DNA from 2 places in the Erwinia magellanica genome. Region 2 is predicted to be linked to the other one. Evidence: predicted binding sites of a transcription regulator. Region 2 holds the regulator's gene; the other holds the start of a gene.
The links. The regulator PhoB, encoded in region 2, activates phosphate uptake and scavenging genes when phosphate is short. The targets are predictions, from matches to a motif close to CTGTCATAAAACTGNCNNAT.
Positions count from the first base shown of each region.

Region 1: the regulator PhoB is predicted to act here: its motif matches at 4,280-4,299, upstream of glpT (glycerol-3-phosphate transporter).

Region 1 is NZ_JBCHVC010000008.1:55,052-65,764, forward strand. Features, by position in the region: gene pldB (lysophospholipase L2) at 1-809, shown strand, start outside; gene yigL (sugar/pyridoxal phosphate phosphatase YigL) at 882-1,682, shown strand; gene glpQ (glycerophosphodiester phosphodiesterase) at 1,722-2,771, opposite strand; gene glpT (glycerol-3-phosphate transporter) at 2,783-4,132, opposite strand; gene AAH450_RS20300 (carboxylate/amino acid/amine transporter) at 4,526-5,389, shown strand; gene AAH450_RS20305 (YehS family protein) at 5,437-5,913, opposite strand; gene metR (HTH-type transcriptional regulator MetR) at 6,012-6,953, opposite strand; gene metE (5-methyltetrahydropteroyltriglutamate--homocysteine S-methyltransferase) at 7,089-9,359, shown strand; gene AAH450_RS20320 (dienelactone hydrolase family protein) at 9,403-10,230, opposite strand; gene udp (uridine phosphorylase) at 10,519-10,713, shown strand, end outside.
Region 2 is NZ_JBCHVC010000002.1:141,965-152,677, reverse strand. Features, by position in the region: gene brnQ (branched-chain amino acid transport system II carrier protein) at 1-784, opposite strand, end outside; gene AAH450_RS07755 (cobalamin-independent methionine synthase II family protein) at 1,191-2,294, opposite strand; gene AAH450_RS07750 (PstS family phosphate ABC transporter substrate-binding protein) at 2,467-3,393, opposite strand; gene phoR (phosphate regulon sensor histidine kinase PhoR) at 3,412-4,725, opposite strand; gene phoB (phosphate response regulator transcription factor PhoB) at 4,749-5,438, opposite strand; gene sbcD (exonuclease subunit SbcD) at 5,638-6,861, shown strand; gene AAH450_RS07730 (AAA family ATPase) at 6,858-10,532, shown strand; gene AAH450_RS07725 (DUF799 domain-containing protein) at 10,669-10,713, opposite strand, start outside.

The sequences.
Region 1 (10,713 bases), on a different contig from region 2:
CGGGAAGGATCGAAAGCTATGTGAAATATCCTGAGCTGGCCTATGATCTGTTTCAGTGCGGCTATGACATCATCATTATTGACCACCGTGGTCAGGGCCGCTCTGGTCGGCTGTTGCAGGATTCTCACCGCGGCCACGTCGAAGCGTTTGACCATTATGTTGACGATTTAGAAACGCTTTATCTCAAGGAAGTTGCTGGCCGCCACTACCAACACCGTTATGCGCTGGCTCACTCAATGGGCGGGGCAATTTTAGCGTTGATGCTGGCAAGAAAGCCTGGGGCTTTTGACGCGGTGGTGCTGGCTTCGCCAATGTTCGGTATCTTTCTTCCCATGCCGGTCTGGATGGCGAACCGCATCCTGGAGTGGGCTGAAAAACGCCCGGCGCTGCGGGACGGTTACGCCATGGGCACCGGGAAATGGCGTGCCAGGCCCTTTGGCATCAATGAACTGACCCACAGCCGTGAACGCTACCGGCGCAACCTGCGTTTCTATGCTGATGACCCCGGCCTGCGCGTGGGCGGCCCAACCTATCATTGGGTGCGTGAAGGGATGCAGGCCGGGCAGAGTATTATCAGCCGGGCAAAGGAGATCTCCACACCGCTACTGCTGTTGCAGGCTGGTGAGGACAAAGTGGTGGATAACCAGGCCCAGAATCTCTTCTGTCAGGCCATGATCGCTGCGGGCCAGCCCTGTGAAGGGGGAAAACCGCAGGTAATTGCAGGCGCGCGTCATGAGATCTTGTTTGAAAAAGACAGCATGCGTGCCGAAGCGCTGGAAGCCATTGTGGCGTTTTTCTCCAGACATTAATTTTGCACTACTCAGATGTGACTCAGTAGCGGGCCAGCCAGACTGCCCGATAACAGACTAACCAGAGGTTTTATGTACCCTATTGTTGCTTCCGATCTTGACGGCACGCTGTTGTCGCCGGATCACCGTTTATCTCCCTTTGCCCGTGAAACGCTGCAACTGATGACGCGCAAGGGGGTGAATTTTATCTTCGCCACTGGCCGTCACTACATTGATGTGGCTCAAATGCGGGACAGTCTGGGGATTGACGCTTTTATGATCACCTCTAACGGTGCGCGTGTGCACAACACGGCTGGCGAGCTGGTCTTCAGCCACAATCTGGACGAAGATATTGCCCGTGAGCTGTTTGCGCTGCACCACAGCCATGAGGATATTTTTACCAACGTCTACCGTGATGAAGAGTGGTTCCTGAACCGTAACCGTCCTGAAGAGATGGATTTCTTCCGCGAATCTGACTTCAATTACCAGATCTATGAGCCGGGTTCACTGGCAACGGATGGCATCAGCAAGGTGTTCTTTACCTGCGGTAAGCCTGAGCTGCTGATCCCGCTTGAAGAGGCGCTGGTGGCTCGCTGGGGCGACCGCGTTAACGTCAGTTTCTCGCTGCCGACCTGTCTGGAAGTGATGGCTGGTGGGGTTTCGAAAGGTCATGCACTGGACGCCGTTGCTCAGTCTCTGGGCTTTGGCCTGAAAGACTGCATCTCCTTTGGCGACGGTATGAATGATAAAGAGATGCTGACCATGGCGGGCAAGGGGTGCATCATGAGCAATTCGCACCATCGTCTGAAAGATCTGCTGCCAGAGCTGGAAGTGATTGGGTCTAATGCGGATAACGCTGTGCCCCATTATCTGCGTAAGCTTTATAACGTGTAGTCGGTAATCTTCCGCCCCGGCGCACCGGGGCGGAAAAGTTTACTGATGCAGGAAGTGAACCGCTTTATCCGGGAAATCCGTGAATAAGCCCTCTACGTTGGCCTGGTTGTACAACACATCGTAGAGCTGATCGACATTATCTACCCAGTCGGGAAGCTGGTCTGCCCGGACCGTGTACGGATGCACCACCATTCTGGCCTGGTGCGCCTCTTTCACCAGCGCGGTCAGACGAATATGACCCTTAGTCGAAGTCGCCTCTACCAGCATATGGTAGTCCGGACCGATCCCATCCGCGTACTCAGCCACTTGCTTCATAGCGCCGGGTTTGAACATCCAGTCGTAGCTGTAGTTCACCCATTTGCCATTCTGCTGCTCCTGCGTCTCTTTTGAGTCAGTTTCAGTGATTAACTGAACCAGTTTGAGATCCATTCCTCGCTGTGGCTCCAGCTCCGTTTTGATCCGCTTCACTTCGTTATAATCAAAACACTGAAGGTAAACAGGATCTTTTTTATCGCTGTAACCATACTTTTTCAGGACATCAAGCACCTTAGCCGAGATATCTTTGCCCTCCTGGCGATGAAACCAGGGGGCTTTAATCTCAGTGTAAATCCCGATGTTCTTACCTGTAGAGTAATTCAGCCCCTGAATGAATTCGATCTCCTCCTCAAAGGTATGAATGCGGAAATCAGATTTCCCCAGAGGGAAGCGTTTTGGAAAAGTCTGCTTTTTCCTGCCGTTTTCCACGGTAAAACCTTCCGTGAATTTCAGTCCTTTGATCTCTGCCAGCGTGAAGTCGATAGCGTAGTAACGTCCATCCTTTCTGGCACGAGCGGGATAACGGTCGGCAACGTCAGTCACACGATCAAGGTAATGATCGTGCAGCACCACTAACCGGTCATCTTTGGTCATGACCAAATCCTGCTCCAGAAAATCGGCTCCCTGGGCATAGGCCATCGCCTTTGCCGGAAGCGTATGCTCCGGCAAATAGCCGCTGGCTCCCCGGTGGGCAATAACAATTTTGTCCGGCTCAGCCATCGCGCAGAGTGAAGAGGCCATTAATATCGTGGCCACGAGTGTTTTAACTGACATGGACTCTCCTGTTATTCCGCCTGCTTCATCTGCTGTTTATGCTTGTTTTCACTGAGCATGGTCAGCACCAGCAACAGCACGGCCAGTACACACCCGCCAATCATGATGATAAAGCCGCCGTCCCAACCGAAAAAGTCTACGGTGTAGCCGACGATAGCGCTGGCTGCCACAGAGCCACCCAGGTAACCAAACAGGCCGGTAAACCCTGCCGCTGTCCCGGCCGCTTTTTTAGGCGCCAGCTCTAACGCATGCAGGCCGATCAGCATCACAGGCCCATAAATCAGGAAGCCGATTACGATCATACAAGCCATATCAACGCCGGGATTGCCTGCCGGGTTCATCCAGTAGACCACGGTGGCAATGGTGACCAACACCATAAAGAATACGCCGGTGGCACCACGGTTGCCTTTGAAGACTTTGTCAGACATCCAGCCACAAAGCAGCGTGCCGGGGATCCCTGCATATTCGTAGAAAAAGTAAGCCCAGGAGGATTTATCCAGCGCGAAATGCTTCACTTCTTTCAGGTAGGTCGGTGACCAGTCAAGAATGCCGTAACGCAGCAGATAGACAAACACGTTCGCCAGCGCGATATACCACAGCAATTTATTCGGCAAAATATATTGCATAAAGATCTGCTTAGCGGTCAGCTCTTCTTCATGTTTTTCATCATAGTCCGGCGGATAATCATTTTTGTAATCTTCAATCGGCGGCAGGCCACAGGATTGCGGTGTATCGCGCATCATGGCAAAGGCGAAGAGGGCAATCACGATGGCACCAAAGGCTGGCATATAGAGCGCCGCTTTCCAGTCGTTAAACCACGCCATGCCCAGCAGGAACAGCAAAGGAGGAATGCCACCCCCTACGTTGTGCGCACAGTTCCAGACGGAAACCACTCTGCCGCGCTCTTTTTGCGACCACCAGTGCACCATGGTTCGGCCACAGGGAGGCCATCCCATTCCCTGAAACCAGCCGCATAAAAACAGCAGCACGAACATCACCATAATGCTGGAGGTTGCCCAGGGAACGAATCCCATAAAGAGCATGACCGCAGCGGCCAGAATCAATCCGGCAGGCAGAAAGAGTCTTGGGTTAGAGCGGTCAGAGACCGATCCCATAATAAATTTAGAAAAGCCGTAGGCGATAGAGATGCCTGAGAGCGCAAACCCGAGATCGCCACGGGAAAAACCCTGTTCAATCAGATAGGGCATGGCAAGAGCAAAGTTTTTGCGCACCAGATAATAGGCAGCATAACCGAAGAAAATCCCCAGGAAAATTTGCCAGCGCAGCTTGCGGTAAAGCGGATCTACCTTGCCGGCCTCCACGCGAGGTTGATGAGGGGCTGGCTTAAAAATACTTAACATAGGAGCCTCCGATGGGCGGTTTATTCTCTTTTTTAGCGCCGCGTGGCGCGTCGTACAAAAAGGATTGCCCCTGAACAGGGGTAAAATGTTCCTTTTCGCGCACAGAATAGGCGTAAAACGCTCAGCAGACTGTGAAGAAAGACTCAAATGTTACATTTTTATGACAAAAAAACTGTATTTGTGAATTGGCACGACAAAACATGTCTGGCTGTTGAAAGGAAAAGTGATAAAAAGCGCAATTCGTGCAGCGTTAAGCAAGGCACTTTCGTTAGCGAACATTTTTTTGCAAGAGCATGAGGTGTGTTTTAAGTGTTCAGATGTAAACCAAATAATTTCCTGTGACTTAGCGCATTTCGCTACACTACCGCCACTTTTCATTGCAGAGTTTTTATTGTGACGTTACTGATTGTCACCACAATCTTGTGGGCATTTTCTTTCAGCCTGATAGGTGAATACCTGGCCGGGCAGGTAGACAGCGTGTTTTCCGTCCTGGTTCGCCTGCTGCTGGCCGCCGTGGTGTTCCTCCCTTTTTTGCGCTGGAAAGGCTATCGGCCTTCAACGCTGCTGCTCTATATGGGCGTCGGCGCTTTACAGCTCGGCGTGATGTACCTAGTGAGTTTCCAGGCCTATCTCTACCTCAGCGTGTCAGAATTTCTGCTGTTTACCGTGATGACGCCGCTCTATGTCACGCTGATTTACGATCTTCTGAAAGGGCGTGGCGTTCGCTGGGGATATGCACTGAGCGCCTTGCTGGCAGTGGGCGGTGCAGCCATTATCCGTTATGACAAGGTGAGCGAACATTTCTGGTTCGGCCTGTTGCTGGTACAGCTGGCAAATATCATTTTTGCTGTCGGCATGGTGGGTTATAAACGCTTACAGGAAATTCGTCCGATGCCACAGCATACGGCCTTTTCCTGGTTCTACCTTGGGGCGGCGTTAATCGCGGTGCTGGCCTGGTTCCTGTGGGGGAATCCGCAAAAGCTGCCTGAGACTTCTCTGCAATGGGGCATTCTGATCTGGCTGGGCATTGTCGCTTCAGGATTAGGCTATTTCATGTGGAACTACGGCGCTACGCAGGTTGATGCCGGGACATTGGGCATTATGAACAATATGCATGTGCCGGCAGGCCTGTTGGTCAACCTGGCAATCTGGCAGCAGCAACCGCACTGGCCAAGCTTTATCATTGGCGCGGCAGTGATTTTTGCTTCTCTGCTCGTCCACCGACACTGGATAATCAAAGGCAGGCAGTCGGGGTAATTGCTGCCAGAAAAGATAAAGGGCAGCTGAGTGCTGCCCTTTACAGGTTATTTGGCTTTTACAGCAGGACGAACCTTCATGGTCAGCCCTTTAAGGAAGTTACGCAGGATCTGGTCACCGCATTCGCGGTAATTTTTATGGCCAGGCTTACGGAAAATAGCGCCAATCTCAGACTGACCCACGGCAAAGTCCGCCAGCTTGAGGATCTCAAGAATATCAGTGGTTTTCAGATCAAACGCGACACGCAGTTTCTTCATGATGATGTTGTTAGTCATTTTGCGTTCGATAGAGGGAGCAGGGGCCTCTTCGCTCTTGCCACGACGCTGGAAAATCAGGCCGTTCAGGAAGTAGCCCATAATCACATCCGGGCAGTCGCGGTAGCCTGGCTCATCCTCTTTTTTCAGGAAACTGTGCACTTCCGCTTCGCTGACCTCGGTTTCTGCCAGCGCCAGAATCGCCACGACCTGGGCATCGCTTAAATTCAGCATATAGCGCACGCTGCGCAGAACATCATTATTCGTCATAAAAATCTCATCAGGGATCAAAGTCTGTTGGGCGCATTATAGAGACAAATGGCCCCTGATGCAGGAAAACCCGCCAGAGATTAAGCGGGGGAGATAAATCAGGAGTGAGCCAGCGTACCAGGCAGGGGCATCCCCGGTTGGGAAGCATCCTTCACGCGCGGTAAATGATCGCAGGCATGCTGGCGGGCAGAGTGGATAAAAGCCTCGGTAACCGGCTGGCGCTGCTCGCCATCACGTACTGCGGCATAAAGGCGGCTCCATAGTCCTTCACCCAATGCTTTGGTAGTCACCACTCCCTGATGTTCAAAGCTCTCTACCACCCAGTGAGGCAGCGCGGCAATGCCCATGCCTGCCGACACCATCTGGATTAACAGCAGCGTATTATCGACGCTTTTCAGCGCCGGGCTGACGCCCGCAGGCTGTAAAAAGTGCCGCCAGATATCCAGACGCTGGCGCTGAACCGGATAAATCATCAACACTTCGTTTGCCAAATCCTCAGGGGAAATATGCTCAATCTTCGCCAGAGCATGGTCCGGCGCCAGCACGAGCCTGACTTCAAAATCAAACATTGGCGAATAGAACAGCCCGCTACGCGGCAGAATATCCGAAGTAAGAACCAGATCCAGCTCACCCTGTTGCAGGGCTGGTTGTGGGTCAAACGTTACCCCCGATTTGAAATCCATCACCACCTGTGGCCAGCTCTGGCGGAAATTGTTCAGCGCCGGCGTCAGCCACTGGATGCAGCTGTGGCACTCAATGGCGATTCGCAGCGTAGTCTGGTGCGGCTCGTGACAAGCCTGTAGTGCCTGCTGAATTTGCGGCAGCACCTGCTCGGCCAGCTGCAACAGGATTTCACCCTGTGGCGTGAAGCGTAACGGCTGGCTCTTGCGCACGAAAAGACGGAAGCCCAGACGCTGTTCCAGGTCGCTGAACTGATGAGATAACGCCGACTGCGTTTGATGTAGCTGGGCTGCTGCTGCTGCCAGCGAACCAGTCGTCCGCAGCGCCTGTAGCGTTCGCAGGTGTTTAAGTTCGATCATGAGAGTCCTTCACAACGACAGTGAACAATTTGCGCTTGTGGTTACTACAGTACCTGCGGATTATAGATGTGTAAACATCTGGACGTCTAAAAGCCTGCTTGCAACGTCAACGGGCAGCAACTGAGGAGAGAACTGATGACCATTCTGAATCATACACTCGGATTTCCCCGCGTCGGCCTGCGTCGCGAACTGAAAAAGGCCCAGGAAAGCTACTGGGCAGGCACCCTTTCTCAGGAAGAACTACTGGCTGTGGGGCGTGAACTACGTGCCCGTCACTGGCAGCAGCAGAAGCAGGCAGGTGTGGATTTGGTGCCCGTAGGAGACTTCGCCTGGTACGATCACGTTCTGACCACCAGCCTGCTGCTGGGCAATGTTCCGGCCCGCCATCAAAATAAAGATGGCTCGGTCGACCTGGATACCCTGTTCCGCCTGGGCCGTGGCCGCGCGCCAACCGGCGAACCCGCAGCCGCAGCCGAGATGACAAAATGGTTCAACACCAACTATCACTATATGGTGCCGGAATTCACCAAAGGGCAGCAGTTTAAGCTGAGCTGGAGAGAGATCCTGGAAGAGGTGGACGAAGCGCTGGCGCTGGGACATAAGGTGAAACCTGTGCTGCTTGGGCCGGTAACCTATCTGTGGCTGGGTAAAGTAAAAGGTGAACAGTTTGACCGTCTGAGCCTGCTGAACGATATTCTGCCGGTCTATCAGCAGGTGCTGGCTGAGCTGGCGAAGCGCGGTATCGACTGGGTACAGATTGATGAGCCTGCGCTGGTTCTGGAACTGCCTCAAGAGTGGCTGAATGCCTTTAAGCCAGCTTATGAAGCGCTTCAGGGCACCACAAAGCTGCTGCTGACCACCTATTTTGAAAGCGTCGGTACCAACATTGACACCATCCGCACGCTGCCGGTTCAGGGCCTGCACGTTGACCTGGTCCATGGCAAAGATGATATCGCCGGGCTGAACAGAAAAGTTCCGGCAGAGTGGTTGCTCTCCGTAGGGGTTATTAATGGCCGTAATGTCTGGCGCGCCGATCTCAGCAGCTGGTTTGAACGCCTTCAGCCGCTGGTGGCGCAACGTCAGCAGCTCTGGATCGGTACATCCTGTTCATTGCTGCACAGCCCTATCGATCTCAGCACCGAAACGCGTCTGGATAATGAGGTTAAAAGCTGGTTCGCCTTCGCGCTACAGAAGTGTGCCGAGCTTTCGCTGCTGAGCAATGCGTTAAATAACAACGATCCGCAGTCGCTGGAAGCCTGGAGCGCGCCAGTTCGCGCCCGCCGCCAGTCAACCCGCGTGCATAATGCGGCGGTTGGCGAACGTCTGGCAGGCATCACCCCTAAAGACAGCCTGCGCAATAACAGCTACGTTGTGCGTGCAGAAGCGCAGCGTAAGCGCTTCCGGCTGCCCGCCTGGCCGACCACCACTATTGGCTCATTCCCGCAGACCACTGAAATTCGTGGTTTGCGTCTGGACTTCAGGCAGGGTCGCCTGGATGCCAGCCGCTACCGCACCGGCATTGCTGAACATATTAAGCAGGCCATTGCCGAACAGGAGCGACTGGGGCTGGACGTGCTGGTGCACGGAGAAGCTGAACGTAACGATATGGTTGAATATTTTGGTGAGAATCTGGATGGTTTCGCCTTCACGCAAAACGGCTGGGTGCAGAGTTACGGTTCGCGCTGCGTGAAGCCGCCGGTAATCATTGGTGACGTCAGCCGTCCGGAAGCGATCACCGTTGAGTGGGCGAAGTACGCGCAGTCTCTGACCGATAAACCGGTTAAAGGCATGCTGACCGGCCCGGTGACTATCCTTTGCTGGTCATTCCCCCGCGAAGACGTGACCCGTGAAACCATCGCAAAACAGATTGCACTGGCACTGCGGGATGAAGTGGAAGATCTGGAGAAAGCCGGGATTGGCATCATTCAGATTGATGAGCCAGCTTTACGTGAAGGGCTGCCGCTTCGTCAGTCTGACTGGGCTGCCTATCTGGAGTGGGCCGTAGAAGCGTTCCGTCTAACCGCCGCCGTGGCGCGGGATGACACGCAAATTCATACCCATATGTGCTACTGCGAATTCAACGACATCATGGATTCCATCGCCGCGCTGGATGCGGATGTGATCACCATTGAAACGTCACGATCTGATATGGAACTGCTGGAGTCGTTTGAGGAATTTGATTATCCGAATGATATTGGGCCAGGCGTTTACGATATTCACTCGCCAAACGTGCCAGAGGTGGAGTGGATAGAGGCGCTGCTGCTGAAAGCGGCAAAACGCATTCCAACGGAGCGTTTGTGGGTAAATCCGGATTGCGGTTTGAAGACGCGTGGCTGGCCGGAAACCCGTCAGGCGCTGGCTAATATGGTTAAAGCCGCGCAAAACCTGCGAAAACTCGAAGCCTGATTTCTCTGTTGTTATGTTGGGGCGCTGTGCGCCCCCTTTTTTATTACTTCACGTCATATTGCCTGAACCAGGCAAGCATCCTCTGCCAGCCATCCTGGGCAGACTCCTGGTGATAGCTGGGGCGATAGTCGGCGTTAAACGCATGTCCCGCCTCGGGATAAACTACGATTTCCGATTTCGCGTTGGCGGCACGCAGCGCCTGACGCATCTTCTCCACGCTCTCCTGCGGAATACTCTCGTCCTGACCACCATAAAGCCCTAATACCGGCGCAGTAAGGTCAACGGCGATATCCACGGGATGTTTCGGCTGCTTTAAGGTTTTCTCGCCAACAAGTTTGCCATACCACGCAACGGCGGCTTTCAGCTGAGGATTGTGCGCCGCATAGAGCCAGCAAATACGGCCGCCCCAGCAAAAACCGGTAATCGCCATATTGCGCATATCACCACCGTGGCGTGATGCCCAGTTGGCGACATGATCCAGGTCGGCAAGCACCTGACTGTCTGGAACTTTGCTGACTAATTCACTGAAAAGGGTGGGAATATCACTATATTCAGCAGGATCGCCCTGACGGAAATAGAGTTCCGGTGCCACGGCCAGATAGCCCTCCAGCGCCAGGCGGCGGCAGATGTCACGAATATGCTCATGTACCCCGAAAATTTCCTGAACCACCAGGATCACCGGCAACGGGCCGCTGGCATTACGGGGTTTGGCATGGAACGCGGGCATATTTTCGCCCTGGGTGGGAATGGAGGTTTCGCCTGACAAAATCGCTTCGCTGTCAGTGATAATCGTGGTCGATGCGGTAGGCGATACCGCAGGAGCGAACCCATTATTGCTCATTTTTTGAGTCATATTTTCTTCGGTTTTCATTGTCCTCTCCGTGCATGCATTAGCGCAATCAGCTAACTATAGCCAGGATTACGTTTGGGTCAGGGGATGCTTCTCTCTTCACCATTAACACTGCCATTAGCTGACCAACAGAACAAGTTGTGGCAATTGCCGCTGACAGAGTGATTAAGTGCGATCTTCATCACATTTAAGTTTTTATTCACTGCAAGTTTCATTAACTTAAGTGATTAAACTCACATAAATTTTCCAGATTTTGCACTATTGTTACCGCCTGATCCTTATCCCCCTTTCCCGTTACAGGAGTTTGAAATGGCACACTCAGACGTTTTTCATTTGGGTTTAACTAAAGCGGATTTGCAGGGTGCAACGCTGGCTATTGTGCCGGGCGATCCTGAGCGGGTAAAAAAAATCGCGGCATTGATGGATAACCCGGTTCATCTGGCATCACACCGTGAATTCACCACCTGGCGTGCAGAGCTGGATGGCAAAGCGGTCATTGTTTGT
Region 2 (10,713 bases):
TGGCATTTTGATCCACGATAGAGGAGCTGTCTGAACCCAGTTTAAACAGCGCCAGGTAGACCAGCGTCAGCCCCACACCGGCAATCAATCCTGCCAGCACGGTATAACGGGTAAGCAGTTTCGCATCGCTGACTCCGCGCGAGCGAGCCGCATTGACAATAACAATACCGAAGACCAGCGCCCCTAAAGTATCCATGGTCAGATAACCATTAATGAAGCCGCTGGAGAAGGCTGCATGCTGATACGCTTCGGTGGCAGGTGCCAGGCCGCCAGCAGGCCAGATCAGTGCCGCCACGCCCAGTACGGCCAGCGCAATAATTTTCAGCGGCGCAAGGAAATGACCGACGGTATCCAGCAGCTTGCCCGGATAGAGGGAGATGCCGATCACCAGTGAAAAGTAGATCAGGCTGTAAATAAGCAGCGGCAGAGGGCCGTCACCCGTTAAAGGGGCGAGGCCAACCTCAAAAGAGACGGTTGCCGTGCGTGGCGTGGCGAAGAGCGGACCGACGGCCAGGTAACAGACGGTGGCCAGCACAATACCGGCAGCTTTGCCGACTGGCGTGCTCAGCGCATCAATACCGCCGCCAACGCGGGCCAGGGCAATCACGGTAATCACCGGCAGGCCGACCGCGGTGATCAGAAAGCCCAGCGCGGCAATCCACACGTGTTCGCCAGACTGAATCCCCACCATCGGAGGGAAAATAATATTGCCTGCACCCACAAACAGCGCAAAGGTCATAAAGCCCAGCGCAAGGATGTCTTTGGAAGTTAAACGATTAGTCATAAGCAGAAAATTAACCCGTACTGGTGTTCAGTGAAGTCGCGATGTCAGCTTTATCACCCTGCCCGCACTAAAAACGCCAGAATCGCCGCGCGATACGGAGAAATGTTTTTCCTGCTGTCGTTCTGGTAGCGGATTTGTGCTGGTTTTTGATCTTTTAACAGGGGGATAACGTAAAAACGGCGCTAAGTAAACCGTTTATAGGGGAGAAAGGCAAGGTGCGATCGGAAAAGCAGAGTGATATGTCGTAAAAATTACCGCATCCAGTGATTCACTTCAGTTTATCGCCTGGATGCCTTACATGATTTGTATTTTTTTTGCGCGATGCGGGGTTATTTTCTGCATAGATGGGGCCAAAGATGCACGAAAGGCGCGAATTGTCGCGCCTTTTGCACATCCTGATGCAGCGTTACCAGACCTCTTTAGCGATATCCACTACCAGACGCAGCTTCGCCCACTGCTGCTCTTCGCTCAGGCTGTTGCCCTCTTCCGTTGAGGCGAAACCACACTGAGGACTGAGGCAGATTTGATCAAGGCTGACATACTGCGCTGCTTCAGCGATGCGCTGCTTCACGGTTTCAGAGTTTTCCAGCTCGCCGTTTTTGGTGGTGACCAGACCCAGTACGACCTGCTGTTTGCCCGGCCTGATGAAACGTAACGGTTCGAAGCCGCCAGAACGCTCGTTATCATATTCCAGGAAGAAGGCATCAATGTTAACGGTGCCAAACAGAATTTCCGCTACCGGCTCATAGCCGCCTTCAGAGATCCAGGTAGAGCGGAAGTTGCCGCGGCAGACATGCAGCCCAATAGTGAGATCGTCCGGCTTACCTTCGATCGCTTTGTTCAGCACCTGGGCATAGATATGCGCCAGCTCCTGCGGATCCTCGCCACGTTCGCGGATCTGCTGCTTCTGATCTTCCGAGCAGAGATAGGCCCAGACGGTGTCATCCAGTTGCAGATAGCGGCAGCCTGCGGCGTAAAAGGCCTGAATGGCGTCACGGTAAGTCTGCGCCAGATCGTCAAAATAGAGGTTAAGATCGGGATAAACGTTAGCGTCAATAGCTTTACGTCCGCCACGGAAGTGCAGCACGCTTGGGCTGGGAATGGTCATCTTCGGCACGGCGTCGCCGCTGATGCTTTTCAGATAACGGAAATCTTCCAGCATGGGATGATGGCCAAAACCGAGTTTGCCAGTGACGCGGATGCTGTGCGCTTTGGTCTGCACACCGTTGAACTGAATGCCCTGCTCAGACTCGTAGCGCTCCACCCCTTCCAGTCCATCGAAGAAGTCGAAGTGCCACCAGGCGCGGCGGAATTCACCGTCCGTTACCACTTTCAGCCCGCAGGCGCGCTGGTGCGTGACCACATCACGAATGGCTTCATCTTCAATGCGCCTAAGCGCAACAGCATCAATCTCGCCGGCCTGGAACTGCTCGCGAGCCTGTTTAATGGCCGCAGGACGAAGGAAGCTGCCGACCACTTCGGCACGATACTGGGCTGAATCTCTCTGCATGGTATGTCACTCCTGGCACGCCGGGTTGTTAATTTACCGGCGAAATTATCACGATTCGTTATATGTAGACTTCCGGATGTCTATATGGCTGTAAACAGAGTGTCATGAGAAAGATTCAGCTGCAACCGAGGAAATTTCATCAGGCGTGAAGAAAATTCATGTTAGTACTTACTTATCCATTATTCAGCAGCTGGCGGGCTTGTTGACGCTGCTCTTCCGAGAGAGGCAGATAACCAGCCTGATTCACCCCGGCCTGCCCCCGATCAGAGAGCACATGCCGCAGGAAAGTGGCAGTGAGCGGTTCCAGCGGTTTACCCGGCGGTTTATTCACATAGAGATAGAGTTTACGCGCATAGGGATAGCTGCCGTTGCGGATCGTCTCTGCGTTGGGTGGGATCCACGCCTTTCCGTCACGGGAAACGGGCAGCATTTTCACGCCGGAGAGGTGACTGCCCATGCTGGCATAGCCAATGGCATTAAGCGTGTTGGCCACGGCCTGCACCACGGCGGAAGAGCCGGGATATTCGCTCACATCATTACGGAAATCCCCGTTACAGAGCGCCTGCTGCTTGAAGAACCCCCAGGTGCCAGAAGCGGAATTTCGGCCAAAACGTTGCAGAGGGCGCCCAGGCCAGCCGGGTTGTGTCAGGTTGAGATCGCCCCAGTGGTTGACGGCGGCAACGGCTCCACAGCGGCGGGTCACCGAGAAAATAGCATCTAGCTGTCTGGTGTTCAGCCCAGGTAGCGGATTGTCCTGATTGACCACCACCACCAGCGCATCCATAGCTACCGGCACGGCAAGCGGTGGATAACCATATCGGGCTTCAAACAGCTGCCGTTCCACAGCCTGCATGGGGCGGCTCATAGCGCCGATTTGTGCTGCGCCTGCGGCCAGTGCCGTAGGCGCAGTAGAGGAGCCAGCCGCCTGAACCTGCACATTCACGCCGGGATAGTGTTGGTTGAAACTCTCGCCCCACAGCGTCATCAGATTGCCGAGCGTATCGGAGCCGACGCTGGTCAGATTCCCGGCCAGCATCCCCTCTTTGGCCTGCGCCATCAGGCTGAAACAGGTCAGGGCGAGCAGAAAAAGCTTTTTCATCTCAGGTATCCGGTTCGATCAACGAATCGCATTCTGTGCCAACTCGCGGCTGACAATCAACCTTGGCGGCAGGATGAAGCTGAAACAGGTCGCCACGCCCGGCTCGCTGGTGATATCCAGACGCGCATTATGGTGACTCAACGCATGCTTCACTATCGCCAGACCCAGTCCACTTCCACCGGTCTGTCTGGAGCGCGCTTTATCCACGCGATAGAAACGTTCCGTCAGGCGGGGAATATGCTCAGGTGAAATGCCGGGACCATTATCCTTCACCTTAAACAGCGCCCCCTGCGCGGTTTCCTGCCAGCTGATATCAATGCGCGTACCGGGCGGCGTATGGTTAACCGAGTTATAAACGAGGTTGGAGATGGCGCTTCGCAACTGCTCTTCGTTGCCGAATACCCGCAGATGCTGGTCGCTGTGGAAATGGATTTCGTGCCGCCCCTGACTCAAAGTTTCCGCTTCACGCTGTAACAGCTTCAGCATTAACGGCACCTCGACTTTTTCCTGGAGATCGAGCGCTGGCGCGGCTTCAATGCGTGACAGCGTCAGCAGCTGTTTCACCAGACCATCCATACGGCGGGTCTGCTCCTGCATTGTATGCAGCGCTTTATCCCGCAGCGGCCCTTCCATTCCGGAATCATTCATCATCTCCAGATAACCCTGTAGCACCGTTAACGGCGTACGCAGTTCATGGCTGACGTTAGCGAAAAAGTTACGGCGGGCGCCTTCCAATTGATGCATCTGCGTCACGTCACGCGCCACCAGCAACCACTGTCCTTCTGAATAGGGCATTACGCGGAATTCAAGTTGGCGATGGCTGTTATGCACCAGGGTCAATGGCCGGGAAAAATCCCGCTGGCGGAGGTAGCGGGTGAATTCGGGGTAACGAAGCAGGTTAAGGATGTTCTGACCGTTATCCTCCGGCCAGCGCAGCCCCAGCATCTGCTGCGCCAGGCCGTTGCACCAGAAGATGGTTCCCTCTTCTGTGGTAAGTACCACGGCATCGGGCAGGGACTCCGCTCCGCTACGAAAACGCTTAATCAGGTGGCCAAGCTCGCGCCGACGCCGACGATTTCTCGCCTGCATCTGGTAAAGGCCATAAAAGAGAGGCTCCCAACTGCCGCGACCGGCCGGTGGCGTCATGCTGCGATCGATCCAGAGCCAGTGGGATAAACGGAGTAAATTAGCGAAGTGCCAGCCCAGTACGGCCAACACGGCGATCAGCAGCAGCCAGGGCAGGTAGCCGACCAGCAGCCCCAAAATCAGGGCGGGCAGGCAGGCCAGTACCAGCTCCAGCAGCAGTCTCTTCCAGGAGAGGCGTTCCAACACGGTAGAGGCTCCAGTGCGAACGATCAGTAACGTGCAGAGAAACGGTAACCTGTTCCGCGAACCGTCTGCACCATGCGATCGTGCCCGGTCAGTTCCAGCGCCTTGCGTAGGCGGCGAATATGAACGTCAACGGTACGATCTTCGACGTACACGTTAGTGCCCCACACATGATTAAGCAACTGCTCACGGCTGTAGACCCGCTCCGGGTGCGTCATAAAGAAGTGCAGCAGCTTATACTCCGTTGGCCCCATTTCCAGCGGCTGAGTCTCGGACATCACGCGGTGTGAAGAGGGATCCAGGCTCAATCCCTGCATCTCAATAACCTCCTCCACCGCCATTGGCGAGATGCGGCGCATCACTGCTTTAATTCGCGCCACCAGCTCTTTCGGCGAAAATGGCTTGGTAATATAGTCGTCAGCACCCACTTCCAGACCGCGAACGCGATCTTCTTCTTCGCCGCGCGCCGTGAGCATCATCACCGGGATATCCCTGGTCATCGCTTCACGCTTCAGGTGCTTGATAAACTGAATGCCCGATCCCCCCGGTAGCATCCAGTCCAGCAGGATCAAATCAGGCCAGGGTTCGATGAGCATACTGACCGCACTGTCATAATCTTCCGCTTCTATGGGTTGATAGTCATTTTGCTCCAGCACGAAACACAACATCTCACGGATTGGGGCTTCATCTTCGACTACCAGAATGCGCTTAGCCATTATTGCTCCTGCTACTGTGACGGAATGCCACTGGATATGCGGCGCCATTATGCGTCAGTTTTATGACAGTTTTATGAACAAAACTGACCCCAGCCCACCGATTTATAACACTTTTATGAAGGTAGTGGTCAATGTGTCTGGGGTTTTGCCTCTGGCTGTTTATAATCGTCGGCACTGCTTTACGCCTCAGAGGGACCCCATGCGAATACTCCACACGTCAGACTGGCACCTGGGCCAGTTCTTTTACACCAAAAGCCGTGCTGCGGAACATCAGGCTTTTATTGACTGGCTGCTGGAACAGGCGGTGGAAAAGCAGGTAGATGCCATTATCGTGGCGGGTGATATCTTCGATACGGGAGCGCCGCCCAGCTATGCGCGTGAACTCTACAACCGTTTTGTTGTGAAGCTACAGCAAACCCGCTGTGAGCTGGTGGTACTGGGTGGAAATCATGACTCTGTGGCCACGCTGAACGAATCTCGCGAGCTGCTTGCCTGTCTGAATACCAGGGTCATTGCCGCAGCCAGCGACGATCCTGCGCAACAGGTGCTGATGCTGAACACGCGCGAAGGTAAACCTGGCGCGCTGCTCTGTGCTATCCCTTTCCTGCGCCCTCGCGATATTACCCTCAGCAAGGCGGGCCAGTCAGGCCGGGAGAAACAGCTGACGCTGCTGGAAGCGATAACCCAGCACTACCAGCGCTGCTGGCAGGCGGCGCTGGAAGTGCGTGAACGCCATAATCTGCCGCTCCCCATCATCGCCACCGGCCATTTAACGACCGTCGGCGTCACCAAAAGTGACGCGGTGAGGGACATTTACATCGGCACGCTTGATGCTTTTCCGGCTCAGGCTTTTCCGCCAGCAGACTATATTGCGCTGGGGCATATCCATCGTGCGCAGCGCATCGCCAATAGCGACCATATCCGCTACAGCGGCTCCCCTATTCCGCTCAGCTTTGATGAGCTGGGCAAGGAGAAAAGCGTCTTCCTGGTCGATTTTGCTGACGGCAGGCTCAGTAAGGTTGAAACGCTGCCGATCCCGCTATTTCAGCCCATGCAGATGATTAAAGGTTCGCTGGAAGAGATTGAGCAGCAGCTTGCGGCTATCCTCCCGCGTGAAGATGGCAAAACCGTGTGGCTTGATATCGAAATTTCTACCCATGCCTGGCTGAACGATCTCCAGCGTCGTATTCAGGAACTGACGGAGAAGCTACCTGTGGAAGTGGTGTTACTGCGACGCAGCCGGGAGCAGCGCGATCAGGTCATCAACCGGCAGAATAATGAGACGCTCAGCGAGCTTAGCGTGCAGGAGGTGTTCAGTCGTCGGCTGGCCCTTGAGGAGCATGAAGAGCCGGAGCGGCTGGCTCGTGCCACCACGCTGTTTAAACAGACGCTGACTGAGATTGATGACGAGGAGCAGGCATGAAGATCCTGACGCTGCGGTTTAAAAATCTCAACTCCCTCAAGGGGGAGTGGAAGATCGATTTCACTGCTGAACCTTTTGCCAGCAACGGCCTGTTTGCCATTACCGGGCCGACGGGCGCGGGCAAAACTACGCTGCTCGACGCCATCTGTCTGGCGCTTTATCACGAAACCTCCAGGCTGGGTAAGCTCTCCCAGACGCAGAACGATCTGATGACGCGTGATACTTCCGAATGTCTGGCAGAGGTGGAATTTGAGGTCAAAGGGGTGGCCTGGCGGGCATTCTGGAGCCAGAACCGGGCGCGTGGCGCCGTAGAGGGTAACTTGCAGGCTCCCCGCGTGGAGCTGGCCCGCTGCGAAGACAATAAAATCGTTGCCGATAAGGTCAAAGATAAGCTGGAGATGCTGACCGCCCTGACCGGCCTGGATTTTGAGCGCTTTACCAAGTCGATGATGCTGTCACAGGGCGAGTTTGCGGCGTTTCTGAACGCTGACGCCAACAGCCGCGCGGAGCTGCTTGAAGAGCTGACCGGCACCGAAATTTATGGCCGTCTCTCTGCCAGCGTGTTTGAACGCCATAAAACGGCGAAAGCGGCGCTGGATACCCTGCGCGCGCAGGCCAGCGGGATGGCGCTGCTGGAAGATGAACAGCTTTTACTCCTCACAACCCGCCTGGAAGAGCTTGTAACAGCGGAGCAGGCGCTTACTTCCCAACACCAGCGACACCATTTTTTATGGCAGTGGCAGCAGCAGCATCACGCTGCCTTACAGGCGGTTAAAGAAGCGGAGCACGCCAGCCAGCAGGCAGAAATTGCCTGGCAGCAGGATGGCACGGAGCTGGCCCGTCTTACCCAGGCAGAACCAGCGGAAAAGTTACGCCCGCTCTGGCAGCAGCGCGAGCAGTATCAGCAGGAGTGGCACGAGCTGAACAGCCAGCAACAGCAGCTTTCGCAGCAAAAAGCTCTGGCGCAACAACAGCTTGAAGAGTGTACACAACAGCTCAAGGCCGCCGATGAAGCGCGTCAACAGCATGAGGCTTATCGCCTGCAACAGGAGACGCTGATTGCCGATACGATCCTGCCGCTGGATAACCGCATCGCCTCGCTAAACCAGCAAACAGAGGGGCTTGCTAAAGAAGTAAGTGAGTACCAACAATCCCTCAACCGCCGTCAGGCCACGCTGCAACAAAACCAGCAGGCGCAGAGTGATAAGCAGGCACAGCAGCAGCTCAACCGCGAATGGCAGCAAAAGCATCCGCACTTTGCCCGCTGGGGAGAATCTCTGCCGCTGTGGCGTGTTCGCTTTGAACAGCAGCAGCAGAGTGAACAGGCGCTGAAAGCCCGGCAGACGCGCACGGATGAGCAGCGAAAAGCCGTTCTTCAGCTCCGGCAAGAGCTTCAGCAGGCAGAGCAACAGGCCAGACCGCAGCAACAGCTGCTGGAACAGGCCCAGGCCCGCCTCACCGAAGCTGAAAAGAGCGCCGCCGCGCAGCGGCAGCAGCATGCCGAAAGTGAGCTGGAACAGTCGCTGGCACGGCTCAACCAGCAGCGATCACAACGGCAACAGCTGGCTCTGCTCTCTGCGCAGTGGCAACAGCTGGCGGCCCGCCTGGCACGCCACCAGGCAGGCCAGCAAGAGAGCCTGAAACGGCAACAGCAGGAAACGCTAGAGCTGGAAGCGCTGCGCAGCAGCTGGAAAGAGAAGTATCAGCATCTTCAGGATCTGGAGAAGCGCTGTGAACTGGAGAAGCGGATAGCCAGCCTGGAGCAGCAGCGTGCCCTGCTTGAAGCGGGACAGCCCTGTCCGCTTTGCGGCTCCTGCGAACATCCGGCAGTGGCCGATTATCAGGCGCTTGAACCCTCTGAAAACCAGCAGCGTCTGGCCAGGCTGAAAAGCGAGGTTGAGCAGCTAAAAGATCGGGGCACGGCGAAGCGCGAACAGTTGAAAAACCTGCTCGCGCTGGCGGAAAAAGAGCAGCAGGCGGCGGAAGAGGATCAACGGGAAGCCGCGCAGTTGCGCGCGCAGTGGCAGACGGTTATCTCCGCCCTCTCCCTTACGCTGACGCCAGAACAGGCTGAACAAGTGCAGGCGTGGCTGGCAGAACAGGAGCGGCTGGAAACAGAACAGCAATCCATCCTGCAAAGGATGCAGCAAAGCGCGCGCGAGCTGCAACAGCACAAAGACGCTGTTACGCAACAGCAGAATGCGTTGCTGACTTTGCAGCAGCAGCAACAGCTGATGGGTCAGCAACTGCTTACTGCGCAACAGGCACTGGAAGAGCAGGAGAGCCTGCTGGCACAGGAGCAGCAGAGCGTTAACCAGCAGCGCAACCTGTTGCAGGCCTCTCTCAATGAAGCAGGTTTAGCGTTGCCGCAACCAGGCCAGCAGGAGACGTGGCTTGCAGATCGTGAAAATGAGTGGCAGCAATGGTTACAGACAGAGCAGGCGCTAACTGACCTCCTTCCTCAGCTCACCACGCTGGTCACCCAGCAGCAGGCGCTGACGGAAGAGATAGCCAGCGAACAGAGCCGACTGACGCTGCTGGAACAGCGCCTTAAAACCGATCGCGAATCGCTGGAAAAACTCAGGGAAGAACGCCTTACGCTGTTTGGCGAACGGGCCACCGTGGAGGTTCAGCAACAGCTCCGCGCCGACTCAAAACAGTACGCAGAGCGCAGCGAAACCTGCCTTAAGCAGTGGCAGACGCTACAGAACCAGTTAAATACCCTGAACGGACAGCATAATTCACTGAATGAACACGCTGTCGTGCTGTCTCAACGTCTGAAGAGAGCTGAGCACGCCCTAACCGAAGCGCTGTCAGCCAGCCCCTTCCCGGATGAAGCGGCCTTTATCGGAGCGCTGCTTGATGAGCAACAGATGCTACGGCTGCGGGCGTTACAAAAAGAGCATGATCAGCGGCGTCAGCAAACGGCTGTGCTGCTGCGCCAGGCGCAACAGACGCTGGAAAACCTCCTGCGGGCAAAACCAGAGGATATGCCGGAAGAGGCAGAGGGATTGGGTGAAGTTGTTGCCAGCCTGTCGCAGCAGCTGCGGGAAAATGCCCGTCAACAGGGTGAAACGCGCCAGCAGCTCAACAGCGATGCCGCCCGCCGTCAGCAGCAGCAGGATCTGCTGGCTCAGATAGCTGAAAATGAAAAACAGGTTGAAGAGTGGGGCTACCTGAACCAGCTGATTGGCTCGCGCGACGGCGATAAGTTCCGTAAATTCGCGCAGGGGCTGACGCTGGATCATCTGGTCTGGCTGGCGAACAACCAGCTTAACCGCCTGCATGGCCGTTACCTGTTGCAGCGGAAATCACAGGAGGCGCTGGAGCTTCAGGTCGTCGATACCTGGCAGGCAGATTCGCTGCGCGATACCCGTACTCTTTCCGGCGGCGAAAGCTTCCTGGTGAGCCTGGCGCTTGCCCTGGCGCTCTCCGATCTGGTCAGCCATAAAACCCGGATAGAATCGCTGTTTCTGGATGAGGGTTTCGGCACGCTGGATGCCGACACGCTCGACAGTGCGCTGGATGCGCTGGATGCGCTCAATGCCAGCGGTAAAACCATTGGCGTGATCAGCCACGTTGAAGCGATGAAAGAACGCATCCCGGTGCAAATCAGGGTCAGAAAAGTTAACGGACTGGGTTACAGCAAGCTGGAGACGCCAACGGCGTAAGCAGGATAAACCGGCAGAGTGGCTCGCCGTTTTCAGCCCCCGCAGCCTTCACTGGGCCACAGGCCGTTGGCCAGCATCTTGTTGAAGGCTTCGCCTGCTAAAGAGTAATAAGGGCGCCGTTAAGGCGCCCTGCGGATCAGATTTTTGCTGCTTTGGCACGCGGGCCGGGCAGGATGCCGCC